DNA from 4 places in the Arthrobacter sp. fls2-241-R2A-172 genome. Region 3 is predicted to be linked to each of the others. Evidence: riboswitches for the same ligand, from Rfam matches in the RefSeq annotation. Region 3 holds a riboswitch; each other region holds the start of a gene.
What was found. A riboswitch is a leader RNA that binds a small molecule or an ion and turns the genes downstream of it on or off. The one in region 3 is predicted to bind S-adenosylmethionine.

Region 1 (4,914 bases), 400 kb from region 3:
CGCGGCTGAGCGGCGACGTACCGGAAAGGAGGCCGACGACGGCGCCGGTCGCCAACAGCGCGATGCCCACCAGGACGCCAGCCACCATGAGGGCTGCGACACCGGTCATGCCGAACAGGAACGGCAGGATGGGGATGATGGCGCCCGAGGCGAAGAAGCAGAAGCTGGACAACGCTGCGCCCCAGGCTGAGCCCACGGATTCGTGCTCGTCCTCGGCGGGCTTTTCGGGTTGCAGGGAGAGGCTGGGATCGCAATCGCAGCTGAACAATCCCATGCGTTCGGCGGCCCGGTGCTCGGCCGCTTCCTGGGTCATGCCGCGGGCCAGGTAGACCAGGACCAGTTCGTTGTGCTCAATGTCCAGGGACGGCGCAGCGGTGAGCGTGGCCTGCGTGGGGAGGGTGGCGTTGAGCAGTTCCCGTTGCGAGCGCACGGAGACGTATTCTCCCGCGCCCATGGAAAGGGCTCCTGCCAGCAAACCCGCCACGCCGCTCATCAACACCACCGGGCTGGGCACCCCGGTGGCGGCCATGCCCATGACCAGGGAAAGGTTGCTGACCAGGCCGTCGTTCGCGCCAAAGACTGCGGCGCGGAAGGTGCCGGACAACCTGTTCCGGCCACGGGTTGCGAGTCCGCGGACCACTTCTTCATGGATTTGCTCATCCGCCACCATGGCTGGCGTTGCGGCCGGCTCGGTGCCGTAGGGGGAGCGGCCTTCGGCCCGCTGCGCCAAAGCGAGCACAAACACCGATCCGAAGTTGCGGGCAAGGAAGCCCAGGAACTGGCTGCGACCGGACGCCGCCTTGGGCATTCCTGCGTGCTCCCCGAGGAGCTTGAGCCAGTGGGCTTCGTGCCTGCCTTCGGCCTCGGCCAAGGCCAGCAGGATCTGGCGTTCTTCGCCGTCCCGGCGTTGGGCGAGTTCCCGGTATACGGCGGCTTCGGCCCGCTCGTCCGCCAGGTACTGACGCCAGCGCCTGATGTCCGAGGACGTCGGCGCGGTTAGTGGTGCTTCGGCCTCTTGCGGGGCTTCGGTTTCGTTGATGGGGTCCGGAACGGGGCTCGACGGACCGTGGGATTCCTGGTGCTGTTGCACTTTTTCTCCTGTGCTGGGTGGGGTAGTTACGGCCCCATTGCATGCCCAACACTACCGGTTATTTTCGGGGATTTTTGGCTGGTATTCCTTACCCGGAATGTTCGGTGCGCCGTAATTTCGGCCCCTTGACCGGTCCGTGGGCCGGTGCTCAGATGGAATGACAGGGCGGGGTCTCCCGCGCAAGGTCATCGGGCCGTTCGCGGCCCATGGGACGGAGGTTGCATCATGAACACCACCGAATCACACGCCAATTACCCGGAGCGGGCAACTGTGGAGTCCGACCCGGCCTACGACTACGCAGAGGACCAGGAAGTGGACGAGCCCTGGGTGGAGGAAGTGGACGCACCGGAGGATGACGAACGGGTGGTCCCGATCGATGAAACGGACGACTTCCGGGAGGAAGACGAAGAGGATTAGGCAGCTGGCTCCGGAAAATAAAAGTGCCTCGGCAGCCCCATGGACTTTCCGACGGCGGCAACGGTCACCGTCAGCGTCGCTGACGCAGCGCACCATTGGGTGGGGCGCACGGCCTGCGCAAGCGCCCGGGCGATCAACCGCGGATCGGGGTGCCGCAGCGTCACGCTCTTCGCTCCGGTCGCTATGGTGACGGTCCCCAGGAAGAGGTCGACGGCGGGGATCACCGTAACCTTGCTGGCTGCGGGTTCGGCGGGGGTGCCGGGTGTTTGGGCGCCAGGTGTTTGGGCGCCGGGTGTTTGGGCGCCGGGTGCCGGCGACGTGGGGGCTTGGCTGCTGTCGGCGTGGTACGGCAAGGTACTTCTCCTAGGGGGAGTGCTCTTGCCCGCTCGGTTGTCTTGGGTCCGGGGCGGGCCGCTTCCTCATCCGAACCACCCGTGAACATGGGGTTGGTGTGTGGCCAGTCGGAGCTTGGCACCACATCTCTTGAAGCTGGCACCACACTACCGCACGCGCGCGCTCGTTGTGGGGCCTGGTGAGCGTATGTGGGTGGGGTTTTGGCGCGCAGAGCAGGCCCCACAACGAGTACTTTCCGGGGGTACAGCAAAACGGCGACGCTCCCCGATAAGGGGAGCGCCGCCGTCGGGCGTTGCTTTGTTTCGCTTGTCCTGCGTGTTTGGGTTAGTTAGCCCTGCTGGAGCTGACCGGGTGTGCTTCGATCGGCAGTTCGTCGGAGATCGCGCCAGCCACTCGCTTGTCCCAGGCGGCCCGGACTGCGGGATCGGTGCGCGGGGTGAGGAGCGAGATGACCACGTAAGCGACGAACGAGGCCGCGAGGCCGTAGTAGATGGGTTCGTTCGCGTAGACGCCGTCTTCGCTGGGAATGACTCCGGTTGCGAACATGATCAGCAAGGCCAGTGTCAGCACGGACCCAACCGCCATGGACCATGCAGCCGCGATGCCTGTGCCGCGCTTCCACACCAGGCCGCCGAGGATCGCGACCAGGAGGCCGCCCACCAGGATGTCGTAGGCGATGGTGAGGGCTACCACCACGTCTTGCGCGGCCATGGAGATCAGGACCGCAACGATGCCCAGGCCAAGGACCCAGTAACGGTTGGCCTTGACGTCGTGCTCGGGGTTTTCGGTGTCGTCAGTGTTGATGGTCTTGCCGAACCAACTGGCCACGAACGGGACGACGTCGGCGCGGGCAACCGTAGCGGCAGCGATCAGTGCACCGGAGGCGGTGGACATCATGGCGGCGACAGCCGCGGCCATCACCAGGCCACCGATGCCGACGGGGAGGATGTGGGTTGCCACCTCGGCGTAAACAACGTCCTTGCCGAGGTTCGCGACGTCGATATCCGGCAGTGCCACGCGGGCTGCGAGACCAATGAAGGCGCCGGCGATGCCGTAAAGGATGCAGTAGACACCGGCCGTGGCGCCGCCCCAGCGGGCAACGGTGGGGGTCTTGGCGGTGAAGACGCGCTGCCAGATGTCCTGGCCGATCAGGAGGCCCAGCGTGTAAACAACGAAGTACGTGATGATCGTCTGGGTACCGATGCCGTCGATCTGGAAGAAGCTGTCCTTGAGGCGCCCACGGATGCCGTCCATGCCGCCGGCAGCGTTCATGACGAACGGCAGCATCAGGAAGAAGATGCCCACGGTCTTGATAATGAACTGCACCTGGTCAGCCAGGGTGATGGACCACATGCCGCCAATGGTTGAGTAGACCAGCACGATTGCCCCGCCAACGGCGATTGCCAGCCAGCGTTCCCAATCGAAGAGCACCACGAAGATGGTGGCGTAGGCGCCAGTGGACGTGGCGCACAGCATCAGGGTGTACGCGAGCATCACGATTCCGGATGTCTGCGTGGCCTTGCTGCCGTAGCGGAGGCTGAGCATCTGGGAGACGGTGTAGATCTTCAGGCGCTGGATGGTGCCGGCGAAGAGCAGGCTCAGCAGCAGCACACCGGCGCCGATGGCCACCACGAGCCACATTCCGGAAATGCCGAACTTGTAGCCCAGGCCGACGCCGCCGACGGTGGATGCGCCACCGAGGACCACCGCGGCCATGGTGCCTGTGTAAAGGAAGGGGCCAAGGCGGCGGCCTGCCACCAGGAAGTCGCTGTTGTTCTTGGTGCGGGACTTGCCCCACCAGCCGAACGCCAGCATGGCGAGCAGGTACACCACCACGATTGCGATGTTTATAGCCGAAGATTCCATGAACGGTCCTTGGAGCTGATGCACGGAGGTTTGGGGATTTCGACGATACTCCTGCGAAGGGTCGAAGTCTCCGTGCTGACGATTGGAGATTGGGGAGGGTGTCGTATGCCTCACAGACAACACTTGTTGCCTCAGAGGATATGTTGTGATGGGAGTAACAGTCAAGATGCTTAAGACATGCTTCCGTAGTTTCTGGCTTCCCTTCTGCGCGATCCGGCTACTATTGCTCCAATGACAGGGCCACATGACAGGCCTGAAAGGTTCGTGAATGAAGGCTCTCCCCGTTGAACCAAGCAACGTTCCAGTTGCCATCGGTTCCAGAATCCGCGCAGCCCGGCAGGCGCAACGACTCACCATCGAGCAGGTGGCAGACGCTACTGGTCTGACCAAAGGGTTCCTCAGCCGCGTGGAACGGGACCTGACATCGCCGTCGGTCGCGTCACTTGTCACCCTGTGCCAGGTTCTGTCCGTCTCCGTGGGGGACTTGTTCGCCGCACCGGAAACCCACCTGACCAAGCGCGACGACGGTCCCCGCATCTCCCTGGGTGGCCAAGGGATCGTGGAACGCCTGCTGACTGCGCGCTCCGAGCGTCGCCTGCAGATCCTGCAGGCCACCATCGAACCCCGCGGCCGCGGTGAGAACGAGCTGTACGCAGTGGATTGCGACGTGGATGTCCTGCATGTAGTCAAGGGCCGGATCAAGCTCATCCTGACCAACGAGGAATACGACCTCGCAGAAGGCGATACCCTCTCCTTCCCGGGCCGGGAGCCTCACACCTGGATCAACCCCACGGACGAAACCGTCGAAGTGCTCTGGGTCCTTGTGCCCGCTGCGAGCCGGTAGTTCTTTCCCCTTCGCGCGGAGCCTCTGTGCTCCTTCCCGGTTGCCTCGCTTCCGGGGGCTCTCGGTGATCCTTTGCCCTGTAATTCCGGGGTTTGCTTGGACTTACTTGCTGACCAACCGGGGAGGAGCGTTGCGCCGCCGTTCCAGCACTGCCCGGATTTCCGCTATGACCCGGCCCGGTTCGTACCAGATGGCCTCCGGCGGGTAGCGGAGGACGGAGAATCCCTTAAGCGTGGACGCGTTGTTGCGGAACAGATCCCGACGCAGAGCTGACCGGTCCGCATGGAAAGCGAAGCCATCCACCTCGACAATGAGCACTCCTTCGATCAGGAAATCCACGCGG
Region 2 (4,914 bases), on a different contig from region 3:
CCTCCTTCGCGGAACGTCCTGACGACGGGGACAACTCGAAAGTCAGCACTGTTCCGCCGGCCTTCATCTGCTTAGCTGCGAGCTCGTATTGCGGGTGGGACTTCAACAGCGGGTACTTGACCCAGCTGATGGCGGGCTGCTGCTCGAGCCATTCCGCGATCTTCAAAGCGGACGCAGAGCTGTGATTCACGCGCAGCCCCATGGTCTCCAAACCCTTGGTCAGCACCCAGGCGTTGAACGCGGACAGCGAAGGTCCGGTGTGCCGCATGAGCTGCTTGACCGGGCCGTCGATGAACTCCTTGGTGCCCAGGATGGCGCCGCCAAGAACGCGGCCCTGGCCGTCGATGTGCTTGGTGCCGGAATACACGATCACGTCGGCGCCCAGCTCACCACAGCGCTGCAGCAGTGGAGTGGCAAAGACATTGTCGACGACGACGGTCGCGCCGGCGGCATGCGCCAGCTCGCTGACCGCGGCGATGTCGACGATCTCCTGCATGGGGTTGGACGGAGATTCGAAAAACACGGCCGTGGTGGGCTTGGACAAGGCTTCACGCCACTGGTCCAGGTCGGGTCCGTCAACGAATACTGTCTCCACGCCCCAGCGCGGAAGGATTTCGTTGAGGATCACGAAGCAGGACCCGAACAGGGAGCGGGCGGCGACTACGCGGTCCCCGGCAGCCAGCAGGGCACCCAAGGCGGTGAATACCGCAGACATGCCGGACGCCGTCGCAAAGCAAGCCTCGGTGCCTTCCAGCAGGCGGAGCCGTTCCTGGAAGGTGGCCACGGAGGGGTTGCCGTAACGGGAGTAGACGAATCGTTCGTCCTCGCCGGTGAAGGCACGTTCGGCAGCGGCAGCCGATTCGTAGACGAAGCCGGAGTTCAGGAAGACGGCCTCGGACGTTTCCTGGAAGTTGGTGCGGTCAAGACCGCCACGGACGGCCTGGGTATCAGGATTCCAGCCAGCGGCGTCGGGATTGAAAGTCACTTAGTCGGTCCCCAGGTTCGTTGGTAGGCCACGGTTTTTCCAGCCATTTACAGTGCGCTCGCCATAGCGGTCAGGTTCGCCTTCAAAGCCCTCAAGGACGTTGTACGCGGTGAAGCCTGCCTGGGTTGCGGCGATGGCTGCTGCGATTGAACGCTGGCCGGAGCGGCACAGGAAGACGAGCTCCACGCCGTCGTCTTCGGGCGCTTGCTGCCGCAGGTCCTCAATGAAGCGGGAGTTGGGGATGCCGCCGGCGAGGTTCCACTGGATGAACAGGGGATCGTTGTCCGTGGCTTTGGTGTCCGGGATACCGATGTGGGCCCATTCGCCCTCGGCACGGACATCCACCAGGATGGCACCTGCCTCAAGTTTGGCCCACGCGTCCTGCGGGGTCAGGTCGCCTGCGTAGCTCATGCGTGGCCCTCGAACGCTTCGTCGTCGTCATTTTCAAGCTGGTCGACGGCGTCGGCCACGGCGGCGTCTGCGTGGGCGATCGCTGCGGGAAGCACGATTGCCTGGGCGACGATGACGTCCGTGCCGTTAAAGGTGGCTGCCGGGCTGCCATGGAGCACATAGCCCTCGGCGAGTGCGGAGCTGATCCGCTCGCAGAAATCGCGGGTGTCCGGGCCTGTGATCAGGCGGTAGGAAAGTTTTTCTTCAGTGGGTTCAGGCATTGCTGGTGCTCCTCAGTCACGCTTGCAGTTCGAATTTGTCCGATACGCCGAGTAGTCACCTGAGGCACCCCGCCGGAGAGAGGGTTGCCGACCAGCAAGTCAGGGCTTCGCGCTGGTACTCATTACTCAAGAAAAACGTAGCATTCAGGGCGCCTGGGCTGCATGTGGCGGGGGTTTGCCCGCCGTCATGTTGCGTAACCGGAGGGTGCTGTGGCAGGACCCATTTATGACGTCCCGGGAGCATAATTGACCCAGTACGTCCCCCTGTAACTTCGCAAGAAACCAGGTCGCGGTGAACGAACAGAGCAGTCCTACACTCAAGGCCATGCTGCATTTTGGATGGTTCGTGGGCCACGGATTCGGAGTTCAGGGTTGGGGGACGCCCGGCTACGGGCTGGGCTATGACTGGAAGAAGCCTGCCCTGTACCAGGAGGCCGTGCGGGCCTTCGAGCGATCCGGGCTCGACCTGTTCATCATCGAGGACTCACTTACCGTTCCTGATACCTACGGCGGTACGGCCGAGGTGTCCTTGGCGCACGCTTCCTTCGCGCCCAAGCACGACCCCCTCGCATTGGTTCCCTACCTGCTCTCCGCCACAGAGCACCTCGGGATCGTGCCCACGGTCAGCGCTTCCTTCTACCCGCCCTTCACTGCCGCCCGGCTGCTGGCCACCTTGCAGCACTTCTCAGAGGGGCAGCTTGGCTGGAACGTGGTGACTTCCGGCAGCGACCTCGCCGCGCAGAACTACGGGCTGGACCAGCAGATTGAACACGACCTGCGGTATGAGAAAGCGGAGGAATTCGTCGACGTCGTGAGGCGGCTTTGGCGGAGTTGGGAACCAGGCGCCGTGCTTGAGGACGTTTCCGCCGGGGTATTCGCAGACCACACCAAGGTTCACCCGATCAACCATGAAGGCGACTTCTTCAAGGTCCGGGGCCCGCTGAACACGGCGCCCCTGCCGGAGGAGCCCGTGTTGGTTCAGGCCGGGGCTTCACCCCGCGGCAAGGCCTTCGCTGGCGGGCATGCCGATGTAGCGATCGCCTTGGCACGAGGCGCAGACGGGATGAAGGCATACCGGGACTCCATCCGTGCCGAGGCTGCGAAGGCCGGCAGGAACCCCGATGACGTGAAGGTCCTGTTTGTCCTCAAGCCCACGGTGGTCGGTTCGGCTGCGGAAGCTGAGGAGCTGCGTGCCCAGCGGCGTGAGCTCACCCAACGGGACATCGACAGCCAGCTCAACTCCATCTCCTACCTTTCTGTCATCGACTTCAAGCAGTTCGACCTCGATGCCCCGTTGCCCGAGCTGACTACCAACAGCAACCAGGGCACCTTGGAGCACTTCGCCAAAGCAGCGCCGCCAGGTTCCACGCTTCGCCAGATCCTGCAGGCCCGTAGCGGCGGGGCAGGGGACTCGATCATCGGTACGGTGGGCGAAATCGCCGACTATCTCGAGGAGACCGGCTCCGCGGTGGGCGGCGACGGGTTCCTTTTCTCCGGCTTCGTGGATCCCGTGACGGTGCATGGAGTGCTGGACAAACTAACCCCTGAGCTGCGTCGGCGGGGGTTGTTGAGGAAGAGTTACGGCAACGGCGGATTCCGGCAGAACCTCCTGGACTTCTGATGACGTCTGATGATGCGGGGACCCTGGTGGTAGGGACGGCCCCGATACGCGCTGAACGCTTGGCCCTGGTTGCCAGCAACGACTCGTTTCACGTGAAACTCAACCATGATGCGTTGACTTTAATCGGCCGATCCCGGGAGATCCTGGAGCAGGTTGCGGCGTCCGGCCAGCGGGTCTACGGGCTCAATACCCTGCTGGGATCCGGTCGTGACACCGTTGTGGAGGACAAGTCGATCCTCAACTATCAGGTTCAGGTTGTCCGGTATCACAACAGTGGCGTGGGCCCATATCTGGACCGCGCCGCCGCCCGGGCCGTCATTCTTGCCCGCCTTGTGGGATTCAGCCGTGGTGGCTCAGGAGTGCGTCCCGACACGGCCCGTTTCTATGCCGAACTCCTGAACCGCGGCGTCCACCCCGCCATCCCTTCCGAAGGCTCAGTGGGCTCATCGGACCTCACCCAACTCGCCGCCGTCGCGGCTGTGGCCCTCGGCGAAGGTGAAGCGTTCGATTCCCACGGCACCTTGGTCCCGGGGGCCAAAGCGCTCGCCGATGCCGGGCTGCAGCCCCTCACTCTCGCAGCCGGTGAGGCCCTGTCACTGGTGAGCGCGAACTCCTACTCCGTGGGCGTCGGTGCCCTGGTCCTTAGGCGACTGCGGCACCTGGCCGAACTTGCCGACGTCGCGCTTTCCTTGTCCCTTGAAACCATCGCAAGGTACGACGGCGGCGGGAACCTCAGCCCGTTTTCGCCGGCGATCCAGGCAGCCAAGGCAGTGAACGGGCAGCGGGACTCGGCCGCTGCTGTTCGTCGACTTTTGAGCGGCGGCTGGCTGGAGGATGTCCGGGCTGAGGTTTCGGTTCAGGACGCCCTCTCCTTCCGGGCCGCACCGCAGACACACGGGGCATTCCGGTCCTTGGTGTCGGATCTGGGTGAGGCGCTGGAAGTGGAACTCAACGGTCGCGGTGATAACCCGTTGGTGGATGTCGGGTCCGGGCAGGTGGTGTCTGGCGGGAATTTCCAGCCCACCCAGTTGGCGCTGTCCTTTGAAGTGTTGCGGCTCGCTTTGGCCCATGTGGGCATCTCCAGCGAGCGGCGCATCGCCAAGTTGTACCCGCCGCAACGGGCCATCCGCGCAAAGCACCTGGCGGCGGCCGCCAACGGGTCTGGCCTTGCACAGGAAGAACTGCCGGGATTGCTCTGGTACTCCGCAGCGGGGCTCCTCGCTGAACTCAAATTCCTCGCCGCACCGGCAACCCTTGGAGCACCAACCCTGTCCGCCGACGTCGAAGACCACTCCACCCTGGCCCCGCTTGCGTTGCAGCAACTCGAAAAGTCGGTGGAGGCCTTGGAGAAGTTGTTGACGATTGAGGCCCTCACGGCGTCCTACCTGCTGCTCGAGGCAGGGGCGGCGCAGCCACTCGGTAAGGGGACGGGCGCCGTCGTCGGTCGCTTGGCCGATGTGCTGGCGGACCGTCCGTCCGCGTCGGATCTGGTGGAGCGGGCGCGGGCGGAACTGCGCGGCCTCGTGCACCACGTCATCGGGTCCGAAGGAGGGGAATCATGGTGAACACCGACATCCGCAAACACGGCGCGCACTCAGCAGGTCCAACACCGGACGTGCTGGATGCTTCAGTCCTGG
Region 3 (4,914 bases):
TGGCCATCTACAACGAGAACCTCCGGACAGTGGCCGCACGGCACGACGCCATCATCGCGGACATGTGGTCCCTTCGTCAGCTGTCGGATTCCCAGATGTGGGATGTGGACCGGCTGCACTTCTCCCCCTTGGGCCACCACACCATCGCCATGATGGTCCTGGACGCCCTCAACGTCGAGCACACCCTTGAGCCATTGATGCCCAAAGCCCTCCCGCCGCGGACCTGGCGCGAAGCCCGCTCTTCGGACCTCGTCTGGGCGCGTGAGTACTTTGTCCCGTGGGTCCTGCGCAGGCTTCGGCACCAGTCTTCCGGCGACGGCATAACGCCAAAGCGCCCGACGCCGGGTCCCGTCTTCGGCGCCGACGGCACCTTGCTGCCGCGCAACTAACGTGCGGCTCGCGTCCGGGGAGGACCCCAATGTCGGATGACGGTTCTCCCCTGACGGGAAAGGTCCGGCAGTTGCGAATGAGGCGCCAGCAGCTGCGTGCTCCCCACGCCGGTTCGCTGGCCGAAGCCCTCCGCAACCTGCTGGCAGTCCAGTCACAGGAATTTGCTTACGCGCGGTGGACACTCGCCCAAAGGTGCCAACCCCACGCCGGGGTTAACGCAGCCGATGTCGAGCAGGCGGTGGCGGACGGCACCGTCCTGCGCACCCACATCCTCCGTCCCACCTGGCATTTTGTTCACCGGGACGATCTCGGCTGGCTGATGGGGTTGTCCGCCGACAGGCTCCATCAGGGAAACAAAGGCATGTACCGGCAAACCGGCCTGGACCAGGAAGCCGCAGCCCGAAGCGGACACGTCCTGGCGCGTGCCGTGGAGGGCGGGGCGCACAAGACCCGGGAAGAGCTCGCCGCGATCCTCGGCGCGGCCGGTTTGCCCAGCAAGGGTTTGGCGTTCATTTACCAACTCATGCACGCGGAAATCAGCCGGATACTGGTCAGCGGCACCCCCGTCCGGTCCGCGGGTGGTGCGCTGAAACAGACATACGCCCTGTTCGACGAACGGGTCACGGGCACCGCGGATGGGCCGCTGACGGGCACGGACCGTGAACAGGCCCTCGGCCGGCTGGCCCTGCGGTACTTCGCCAGCCGTGGACCTGCCACAGTCAAGGACTGCGCGGCCTGGTCGGGCCTCACCATGAAGGACGTGAACCTGGGGCTGACCGTTGCCCGTGAGCTCTCCCCCGGAACGCTCGGGGCGGCCTCTTTCGATGGGTTGGAATTTCACCTCGCCTCCGAAGACGTCGGAGGGTTTTCCGGGCCGCCCCAAGAGACGGCACTCCCCCGCGTTGACCTCATCCAGTGCTATGACGAGTACGTGATGGGGTACTCCCAGTCCCGGCACTTTCTCGGCGGAAAGGCACCGTACTTCCCCGAGGACAACAGCCCGCTGCACGTTGTCCTGGTGGACGGGCGCCTGGCAGGGTGGTGGCGGCACGCGTTCACCAACGGCGTCTGCGAACTCGACATCAGGATGGACCGGCCCACCACGCCTGATGAAGACATCGCACTGGACGCCGAAGTGGAGCGATACGGACGCTTCCTTGGCCTCCCGACCAAAAGGGCATGAGACGTCAAGGCTAAGCTGGGAGCCACTGCTTTAGGACTGGGAAAAGAAGGCCTGGTGGAGTTGCGCGGACAGTTGACCGATTTCGGTCAGGAAGCCGTCGTGGCCAATCGGGGCTTCGATGACGTGGACCGGTACGTTCCCGGGAAGCGCGGCCGCCAATTCCCGCGATTGTGCGGGGAAGTAAAGCCTGTCACTGTCCACCGCCGCAACGAAGAACTGCGCAGTGGTCCCGGACAGTGCGTCTTGGAGTGAGCCACGCCCCCTGGTCACGTCGTGGGACATCAGGGCTTCGGTGATGGCAACGTAGCTGTTCGCGTCAAAGCGGCGGACAAGCTTGTTCCCTTGGTGGTCCAGGTAGCTCTCCACCTGGTATCGGCCCCGCTCCGCGAGGACGGCGGCAACAAGCGGCGTTTCCTGGGGCTGCGGCTGACGTCCAAACCGGTAATCCAGTTCCAGGGCCGAGCGGTAGGTGATGTGCGCAATCCGGCGTGCCAACGCCAGGCCCTCTTCGGGGGCTGGGCCGCCGTAGTAGTCGCCGTTGTTGAAGTTCGGGTCCTGCCGGATGGCAAGGGTCTGGGCCTGCGCGAACGCAATCTGCTCGGCCGTGCTGTAGGCGCCGACCGAGATCACAGCGCACCGTTCAACCCGTTCGGGAAATGTCACGGCCCATTCCAGGGCCCTGGCACCTCCCATGGATCCGCCCAGTACGGAATGCCAGGCCTTGATTCCCAAGGTGTCTGCGAGTCGCGCTTCAGCCTCCGTGCTGTCGCGCAGCGTGATCAGGGGGAACCGGGATCCCCAGGGCTGGCCGTCCGGCGCTTCGGAGGACGGGCCCGTGCTTCCATAACAGCCGCCCACGATGTTGATGGAGACCACGAAGTACTTGGTGGTATCGATGGTGGCGCCAGGTCCGACGAGTTGTTCCCACCATCCTTCCTCGTCGGTTGCTCCGCGAGCCACATGCGTGCTGCCCGTGAGCGCATGCTCGATGAGCACGGCATTGGAGGCATCCGCATTGAGCCGGCCCCACGTTTCATAGGCCAGGACAACGTCCGGAAGGAAACCACCGGCCTCGAGTTCGAGCGAACCGATGCTGGCGTACTTAACCGTGCCGTCCGCTTCTTCGGCTGTGGGTATGGCTGTTGCAGTGATGGTCATTCCTTTGACACCTATCCTCGCGCTTGCCCGTCGCCTTGCGCGCGAACGGGCCAGGTCTTCACCCGGGGCACCCCACCGCGGAGGAGGGTTGCCGGCCAGCAAGCCGGGGCTACATGCTGGCACTCGTGACCTATAGAAAGAGTGTAGGAAAAACCGGGCCACTCTGGCGAAGAATGTGACAACACTGTGACGGTTTCGGGTCACATCGTTCGCAAATGGGCGCTGTGGAGCGCCGCCCTTCGAATATTCGACGGCGCGGGGCGGCGCTGCACAGAAGGTGTTCGTTACTGGATCAGGCGGGCCACTAAGCTCCCTTGGCCGCCCTGAAGCCTGCTTCGAGGTCGGCGATGATGTCGTCCACGTGCTCGATGCCAACAGACAGGCGCACCAGGCCTGGTTTCACGCCGGCGATCTCCTGCTGCTCTGCGGTCAACTGGCTGTGCGTGGTGGAGGCCGGGTGGATGACCAGCGAACGCACATCGCCGATGTTTGCCACGTGTGAGTGAAGCTCCAGCCCGTCCACGAAGCGCTTGCCGGCTTCGACGCCGCCCTTGATGTTGAAGGCGACGATGGCGCCGGTGCCGTTGGGGCCATACTTCTTGCCGCGCTGGTACCACGGGCTGGACGGCAGACCCGCGTAGGCGACCGATTCGACGTCGTCGTGCGCTTCAAGCCATTCCGCCACTTTGGTGGCGTTGGCGACGTGGCGTTCCACGCGAAGGCTCAAGGTTTCCAGCCCCTGGGCGATCAGGAAGGCATTGAAAGGCGCGACGGCGGAGCCCAGGTCCCGGAGCAACTGGACGCGGGCCTTGAGGATGTAGGAGAGGTTTGCGCCGAGCGCCCCGTCCTTGCCGAGGTCGCGGGCATAGACCAGGCCGTTGTAGCTGGGATCGGGGGTGTTGAAGCCCGGGAACCGCTCGGGGTCCTTGCCGAAGTCGAAGTTCCCCGAATCCACGATCACGCCGGCAATTGCCGAGCCGTGTCCGCCGAGGTACTTGGTGGCGGAGTGCACCACGATGTCGGCGCCCCATTCGATGGGACGGATCAGGTAGGGAGTGGACAGGGTGTTGTCGACAATGAGCGGCACCCCGGCCTGGTGCGCGACCCCTGCGATACCTTCGATGTCCAGGACGTCCTGGCGCGGATTGGACACCACTTCGCCGAAGAAGAGTTTGGTGTTCGGCTGCACGGCGTCACGCCACTGGTCCAGGTTGTCCGGGTCTGCGACGAAGGTAACCGAAATACCGAACTTCTTCAGGGTATGCGCGAGCAGGTTGTAGGTCCCGCCGTAGAGGCTGGGGCTGGCCACAACGTGGTCACCTGCCTCGGCGATGTTCAGGATGGCGAAGGTCTCCGCCGCTTGTCCGGAGCTGAGCAGGAGCGCGCCGAGGCCCCCTTCAAGGCTGGCGATCCGCTGTTCAACGGCATCCTGGGTTGGGTTTCCGATGCGGGTGTAGATCGGCGCGAGCTCAGCCAGTGCGAAGCGGTTGGCTGCGCTTTCGGCGCTGGGGAACACGAAGGACGTGGTCTGGTAGATCGGCAGCGAACGAGCACCGGTGGCGGCGTCGGGCTCTTGACCTGCATGGATCTGGCGGGTTTCGAAAGACCATCCTTGGGACATGGAGTTCTCCTGTTCGTGGCACATGGTTTCAACGGAATTGATGGAGTGGTGTGAACTGGGGCCAGTCTAGGAACACCCTGCGGGCCTTGGACAGCTTTGTGACGCCGGTGGAATGATTCGGTCCCCCGGCGTACGTTTGTGACACTGTTGCACCCTTGTGCAATAACATCCCATGTTGGTAAGGCTTGGCTTAGCTGAGACGCCGATCACAAAGTGCCAAGATGATGCCATGCGCATGGATCACGTCTCTTACGCCTGTGAACGAGATGGCCTTTTGGCCACTACCGAACGAATTTCCGCGGCATTGGGAGTGGACGCAGTCCGGGGCGGAGTGCACCCGCGCTTCGGAACCCGGAACATGATCATTCCCCTCGCGGATAACAAGTACCTGGAAGTCGTGGAGGTCCTGGACCACCCGGCTTCCGACAAGGCCCCCTTTGGCCAGGCAGTGCGTGCCCGCTCGGCTGCCGGTGGTGGCTGGATGGGCTGGTGCGTCGCCGTTGACGACCTCGCCCCCTTCGAGGAGCGCCTCGGCCGCGCCGCCGTACCCGGTAACCGCAAG
Region 4 (4,914 bases), on a different contig from region 3:
GTGGTCTCGCCGGCACGGAGGTAGTAACTGCGCGACTTCGCCAACTCCATGATGTCCTCCGGAGTCAGGGGATCCTCCCATGTGGTCAGGTGGCGTTCCAGGCCATGGAACTCCGGACCGATAACTGGCCGGAATCCCGGCTTGTGGACATCTCCCGCGTGCATGATCCGGGACAGCCTGTGGACCCAGGGAATGGACGTGTCCAGCTGGTTCCACACTAGGCCCATCGTTCCGCCGGGCCTGAGGATCCTGGCGATCTCCGTGCTGGCGGGGAGGGGGTCGCACCAGTGCCATGCCTGCGCAACGCTGACGACGTCGAATGCTGAGTCCGTCAGCCCTGTTGCCTCGGCTGTTCCCACCAGTGCGTTGACCTGCGGATAGCTTTTGCGCAGTTGTTCCAGCATGTCCGGTGAAGGATCGACGGCGGCAACCTCCAGGTCCCGCTGGAGGAGAAGCGACGTGAACTTGCCGGTGCCCGCCCCGATGTCGGCCGCTGTCCGGGCCCCTTGGGGCAGGATCCATTCCAGGGAGTCCATGGGGTATCCGGGGCGCACGCGGTCATAATGTTCCCCGCCGTCCTGGAAGCTTTGGCCCAGTTCGTGCCTGCGGGTGGCGTGGAGCTTGGGACCGCGTGGTCCTGCTGGTCCGGGAATGACCGCCGGATGACTCGCGGCTCCGGGGGACGGCGTGGACACGCGGAGCTCCTTCACAGGGTTGCCAAAAGGTACCCTACGAATTTACCGCAGCCGTGGAACCCTTTGGTGCGCGGATTCCTAGTCCACAGTGCAGGGCGCTGCGCCTGCCGTGCCCGGAGTATTGGGTGCCCATTCAGGGTAGCTGCGGTGGTCGTTCGCGGGTACCCAGCGGCCTTCGTCCACTACGTAGTCCCAGCCAAGTCCGTTGCGCTTGAGTTCCTCGATGCCTGCCAGCAACCTGGTGGCGTCCTCCAACCGGGAGCCGACGCCGAAGCTTGCCCGCAGCGAACCTGACGGCAGTCCCAGGCGCTTGAGCAGCGGGTGGGCGCAGAACCGGCCATCCCGAAGGCCGACACCGTGTTCCGCCGCGAGGTAGGCGGCGACCAAACCGGCGTCGAAGCCTTCCACGGAGAAGTTGACCACACCAATGGTGTCTACGGAATCGCTGAAGATCTTGTGGACAGAGACGCCCTCAATCGCTTCCAGGCCTTCAACAAGGTAGGAACGTATGGCCGCTTCATGGTCATGCCATTCCTGCTCATCCAGGCCGGCCAACACCTGGGTGGCGCGGGCCAGGGTTGCCGCTCCCAGAACGTTGGGAGAACCGCCCTCATGGCGGGCCGGGCCGGTAGCCCAGCTGACCGAATCCAACCGGGCTTCACGGACGGCTCCGCCGCCAGCCAGGTGGGGGACACCGGCGTCGAGCCAGTCAGGGCGCCCCACCACCACTCCAGCGCCGAACGGAGCGTAGAGCTTGTGGCCGGAGAAGACCAGGTAGTCGATGTCCGCTTCTGCGATGTTGATGCGGCGGTGGGGTGCAAGTTGGGCGGCGTCCACCACGATCCGTGCGCCGAACCCGTGGGCAAGGGAAGCCAGTTCGGCGATGGGGAGGATTTCACCGGTGACGTTCGAAGCGCCCGTGACCGCCAGCAGGCTCACGCCGCCTTGGGCGAGTTCATCGCGGAGTTTATCCAACGTTGCGGCCAGGGTTGGTGCTGCAACGACGCTTCGGTGGGGCACACCCTGCCAAGGCAGCAGGTTGGCGTGGTGTTCGATGTCCAGGTACAGGACCTCGCCAGCGACCTGGCCATCAACCACGGGGAGGCATCCGGCCAGCAAGTTCAGGGAGTCAGTGGTGTTGCGGGTGAAAATCACGGAGTCATCAGCCCGGCCGCCCACGAATTCACGCACGATGTTCCGGGAATTTTCGTAGACAGAGGTGCTGATCTGCGAAGCAAAACCCGCACCGCGGTGAACGCTGGCGTAGTAAGGCAAAACCTCGTTGAGGTGCGCCGAGACGATGGTCAGGGCAGGTGCCGATGCGCCGTAGTCGAGGTTGGCATAACGGACATGGCCGCCTTGGATCAGGGGCGCCTGCAACTCCGCGCCCGTGACAGCGGCCAGCGGACGTGCAGCAGCAACCGGCACTGCGCTTGCCTCAGCAAACGACGGAATGGTGTTGGCGTTGAACGTAACGGTGCTCATGGGACCTCACTTAAGAGGGACCCCCGCATGGGGGATCCGCGCTTGCCGTATCCGTTCCGGACCGGCCGGGTCGTCACCCGGGGCACCCCACCGCGAATGGAGGGTTGCCGGCCAGCAAACCGGGGTTTAGCGCTGGCACTCGTGACCTGTAAAAAAGGTTAGGGCATACCCATCAGCCACTCCAAAGCCGGTGGACATTGTTAAGCGCATTGTTACGTGGAACGAAAAAGTCGTCATTGGGCGAAGATAAAACGGCGGACGGCCCCAAAAGGGGTCGTCCGCCGTCGAAAATTTCGTGATGGTTCGATGCGGGCCGTGCCGCAACCGGAGCTAGAGGAGGTCGTCCAGCCCAGGGTTGAGGCGCTTGAGGACCTCCGAATGCAATATCGAGTTGGTGGCCAACGCGTTACCGCCGAACGGTCCGTCTTCGCCCTCCAGCGACGTGAAGCGTCCGCCGGCTTCCGTGACGATGGGCACCAAGGCAGCCATGTCGTAGAGATTCAGCTCAGGTTCGCAGGCGATATCCACGGCGCCTTCGGCGACCAGGCAATAGGACCAGAAATCCCCGTAGGCGCGAGTACGCCAGATGTCCTCTGTGAGTCCCATGAATTCGTCGAGGTTGCCGCGTTCCTTCCAGCCGGAAAGGCTCGAGTACGACATCGACGCGTCCGCCAACCGGGAGACGTTGGAAACCTTCAGGCGTGTGGCGGAGGCGAGCGAACGGCCCATGTAAGCGCCCATGTCCTTGGCTGCCCACCACCGCTTGCCCAGAGCCGGGGCGCTCACTACGCCAACAACCGGTTCGCCTTCATCGACCAGCGCAATCAACGTTGCCCATACCGGAACACCGCGAACAAAATTCTTGGTGCCATCGATGGGATCGATGATCCAACGACGCGAGCCGTGTCCGCTGCTGCCGAATTCCTCGCCCAGGACGGCGTCGCGGGGGCGGGAACGGGACAGCTGGCCGCGAATCGCTTCCTCCGCGGCCTTGTCCGCATCTGTGACGGGTGTGAGGTCCGGCTTGGTTTCGATCTGCAGGTCCAGCGCTTTGAAGCGATCCATGGTCTGGGCATCTACTGAGTCTGCGAGGACGTGGGCGAGACGCAAGTCATCGTTGTAGGTGGAAACGGGATGGGTCATGCCACCAAACTATCCTGAATCACTGGCCGCAGTGGGGACGTGAAGCCGCCACGATCAGTTGACCGTGCCCAATTCCTTGGCCTCTTTCGCTTCGAGCCGGGGATCAGCCCCAAGCAAGCGACGCAGTGAGGCAAGGCGGGCGACGCCTGACGGTCCGGCATGGCCTTCGTTGACCCACGCATCCAGTCCGCAATTGATGGCGGTTGCGTCGTGTTTGCAGCCGCGTTCGCAGCCATCCGTGCCGGGCTCCAAGTCGGGGAAGGAACGCAGGATCCGGTCCGGGTCCACATGGGCCAAACCGAAGGAGCGGATGCCGGGAGTATCGATGATCCAGCTTCCCGTGGGGGCGTCATCGAGTTTAAGGGCCAGGGCCGACGAGGAAGTGTGCCTGCCGCGGCCCGTCACCGCGTTTACGCCGCCAGTGGCGCGTTCGGCTCCCGTCAGGGCGTTGACCATGGTGGACTTGCCCACACCGGAGTGGCCGAGCATGACAGTTACTTTTCCGCCGAGGTGGGAGCGGAGCTGCGCGACGGCATCCCGGTCGAGGCGGGCGGACAGGCCGTCGTCGGAACGCGCGTCAATGCCGCCGGCCCCTGAATCGGCGGTCCGGCTGATGATTACGGGGAAGTCCAGGCTGAGGTAGTTCGCCAGCAGTTCCGCCGGGTCCTTGACGTCCGCCTTGGTGATGAGCAGCAGCGGCTCGATGCCGGCGTCATACGCGGCCACCAGGGCGCGGTCGATGAATCCGGTCCGGGGCTCGGGGTTCGCGGCCGCCACCACCACCACGAGTTGATCGGCATTGGCCACGACGACACGTTCGATCGGATCGGTGTCGTCAGCACTGCGGCGCAGGAGCGTCCTGCGCTCCTCCACCCGGACCAGGCGGGCGAGGGTATCCGGGTCTCCGGAGACATCTCCGACCAGGGCGACGAAGTCACCCGGGACCACGGGGTTACGCCGCAGTTCACGGGCCCGTGCTGCGATGACCAGGCGCTCGTTGTCGGTGTCTTCCCCGACAATTGCCCGGTACCGTCCCCGGTCTACGGTGATGACGCGCCCAATGACGGCGTCATCGTGGCTTGGGCGGTCCTTGGTCCTGGGGCGTGACCCTTTTTTGTTGGGACGGATACGGACATCGGACTCGTCCCAGGAGCGTGCGTCGCGGGCCATGGTCAGTTGCCGGCCTCTTCCGCGCCGGCAGTCCCGAGCATCCGAACCCACATGTCCGGGAACTCCGGCATGGTCTTAGACGTCGTGGCGATGTCTTCGACCTTGACCCCTTCGACGGCGAGGCCAAGGATGGCACCCGCTGTGGCCATGCGGTGGTCCGCGTAGCTGTGCACGATCCCGGAATGCAGGGCAGCTGGCCGGATAACCAAGCCGTCAGCCGTTTCCTCAGCGTCACCACCCAGCCTGTTGATCTCGGCCACCAGGGCCGCGAGCCGATCAGTTTCGTGGCCACGTAGGTGGGCAATGCCCGTGAGACGCGAAGGGCCGGCTGCAAGTGCGCAGAGCGCGGCAACGGTGGGTGCGAGTTCGCTGGTTTCGTCGAAGTCCGCGCCCTTGATCTCCTGACCACCGGTAACGGTCA

Region 1: linked by a shared signal. The riboswitch ahead of QRM57_RS06440 (hypothetical protein) and the one ahead of metX (homoserine O-acetyltransferase MetX) in region 3 are both predicted to bind S-adenosylmethionine.
Region 2: linked by a shared signal. The riboswitch ahead of QRM57_RS17445 (DUF1737 domain-containing protein) and the one ahead of metX (homoserine O-acetyltransferase MetX) in region 3 are both predicted to bind S-adenosylmethionine.
Region 4: linked by a shared signal. The riboswitch ahead of QRM57_RS13540 (aminotransferase class V-fold PLP-dependent enzyme) and the one ahead of metX (homoserine O-acetyltransferase MetX) in region 3 are both predicted to bind S-adenosylmethionine.

Annotation. Positions count from the first base shown of each region.
Region 1 is NZ_JARVTB010000003.1:190,740-195,653, forward strand. Features, by position in the region: gene QRM57_RS06430 (VIT1/CCC1 transporter family protein) at 1-1,090, opposite strand, end outside; gene QRM57_RS06435 (hypothetical protein) at 1,316-1,507, shown strand; gene QRM57_RS06440 (hypothetical protein) at 1,504-1,860, opposite strand; SAM riboswitch class IV at 1,877-1,996, opposite strand; gene QRM57_RS06445 (sodium:solute symporter family protein) at 2,186-3,727, opposite strand; gene QRM57_RS06450 (helix-turn-helix domain-containing protein) at 3,996-4,571, shown strand; gene QRM57_RS06455 (DUF559 domain-containing protein) at 4,674-4,914, opposite strand, start outside.
Region 2 is NZ_JARVTB010000013.1:32,760-37,673, forward strand. Features, by position in the region: gene QRM57_RS17435 (O-succinylhomoserine sulfhydrylase) at 1-985, opposite strand, end outside; gene QRM57_RS17440 (rhodanese-like domain-containing protein) at 986-1,396, opposite strand; gene QRM57_RS17445 (DUF1737 domain-containing protein) at 1,393-1,656, opposite strand; SAM riboswitch class IV at 1,670-1,783, opposite strand; gene QRM57_RS17450 (NtaA/DmoA family FMN-dependent monooxygenase) at 1,949-3,277, shown strand; gene QRM57_RS17455 (aromatic amino acid ammonia-lyase) at 3,277-4,842, shown strand; gene QRM57_RS17460 (PLP-dependent cysteine synthase family protein) at 4,836-4,914, shown strand, end outside.
Region 3 is NZ_JARVTB010000003.1:594,686-599,599, reverse strand. Features, by position in the region: gene QRM57_RS08175 (SGNH/GDSL hydrolase family protein) at 1-389, shown strand, start outside; gene QRM57_RS08170 (winged helix DNA-binding domain-containing protein) at 467-1,573, shown strand; gene metX (homoserine O-acetyltransferase MetX) at 1,604-2,731, opposite strand; SAM riboswitch class IV at 2,746-2,862, opposite strand; gene QRM57_RS08160 (bifunctional o-acetylhomoserine/o-acetylserine sulfhydrylase) at 3,036-4,376, opposite strand; gene QRM57_RS08155 (VOC family protein) at 4,582-4,914, shown strand, end outside.
Region 4 is NZ_JARVTB010000008.1:143,397-148,310, forward strand. Features, by position in the region: gene QRM57_RS13535 (class I SAM-dependent methyltransferase) at 1-653, opposite strand, end outside; gene QRM57_RS13540 (aminotransferase class V-fold PLP-dependent enzyme) at 774-2,180, opposite strand; SAM riboswitch class IV at 2,214-2,327, opposite strand; gene hisN (histidinol-phosphatase) at 2,511-3,323, opposite strand; gene rsgA (ribosome small subunit-dependent GTPase A) at 3,378-4,493, opposite strand; gene aroA (3-phosphoshikimate 1-carboxyvinyltransferase) at 4,496-4,914, opposite strand, start outside.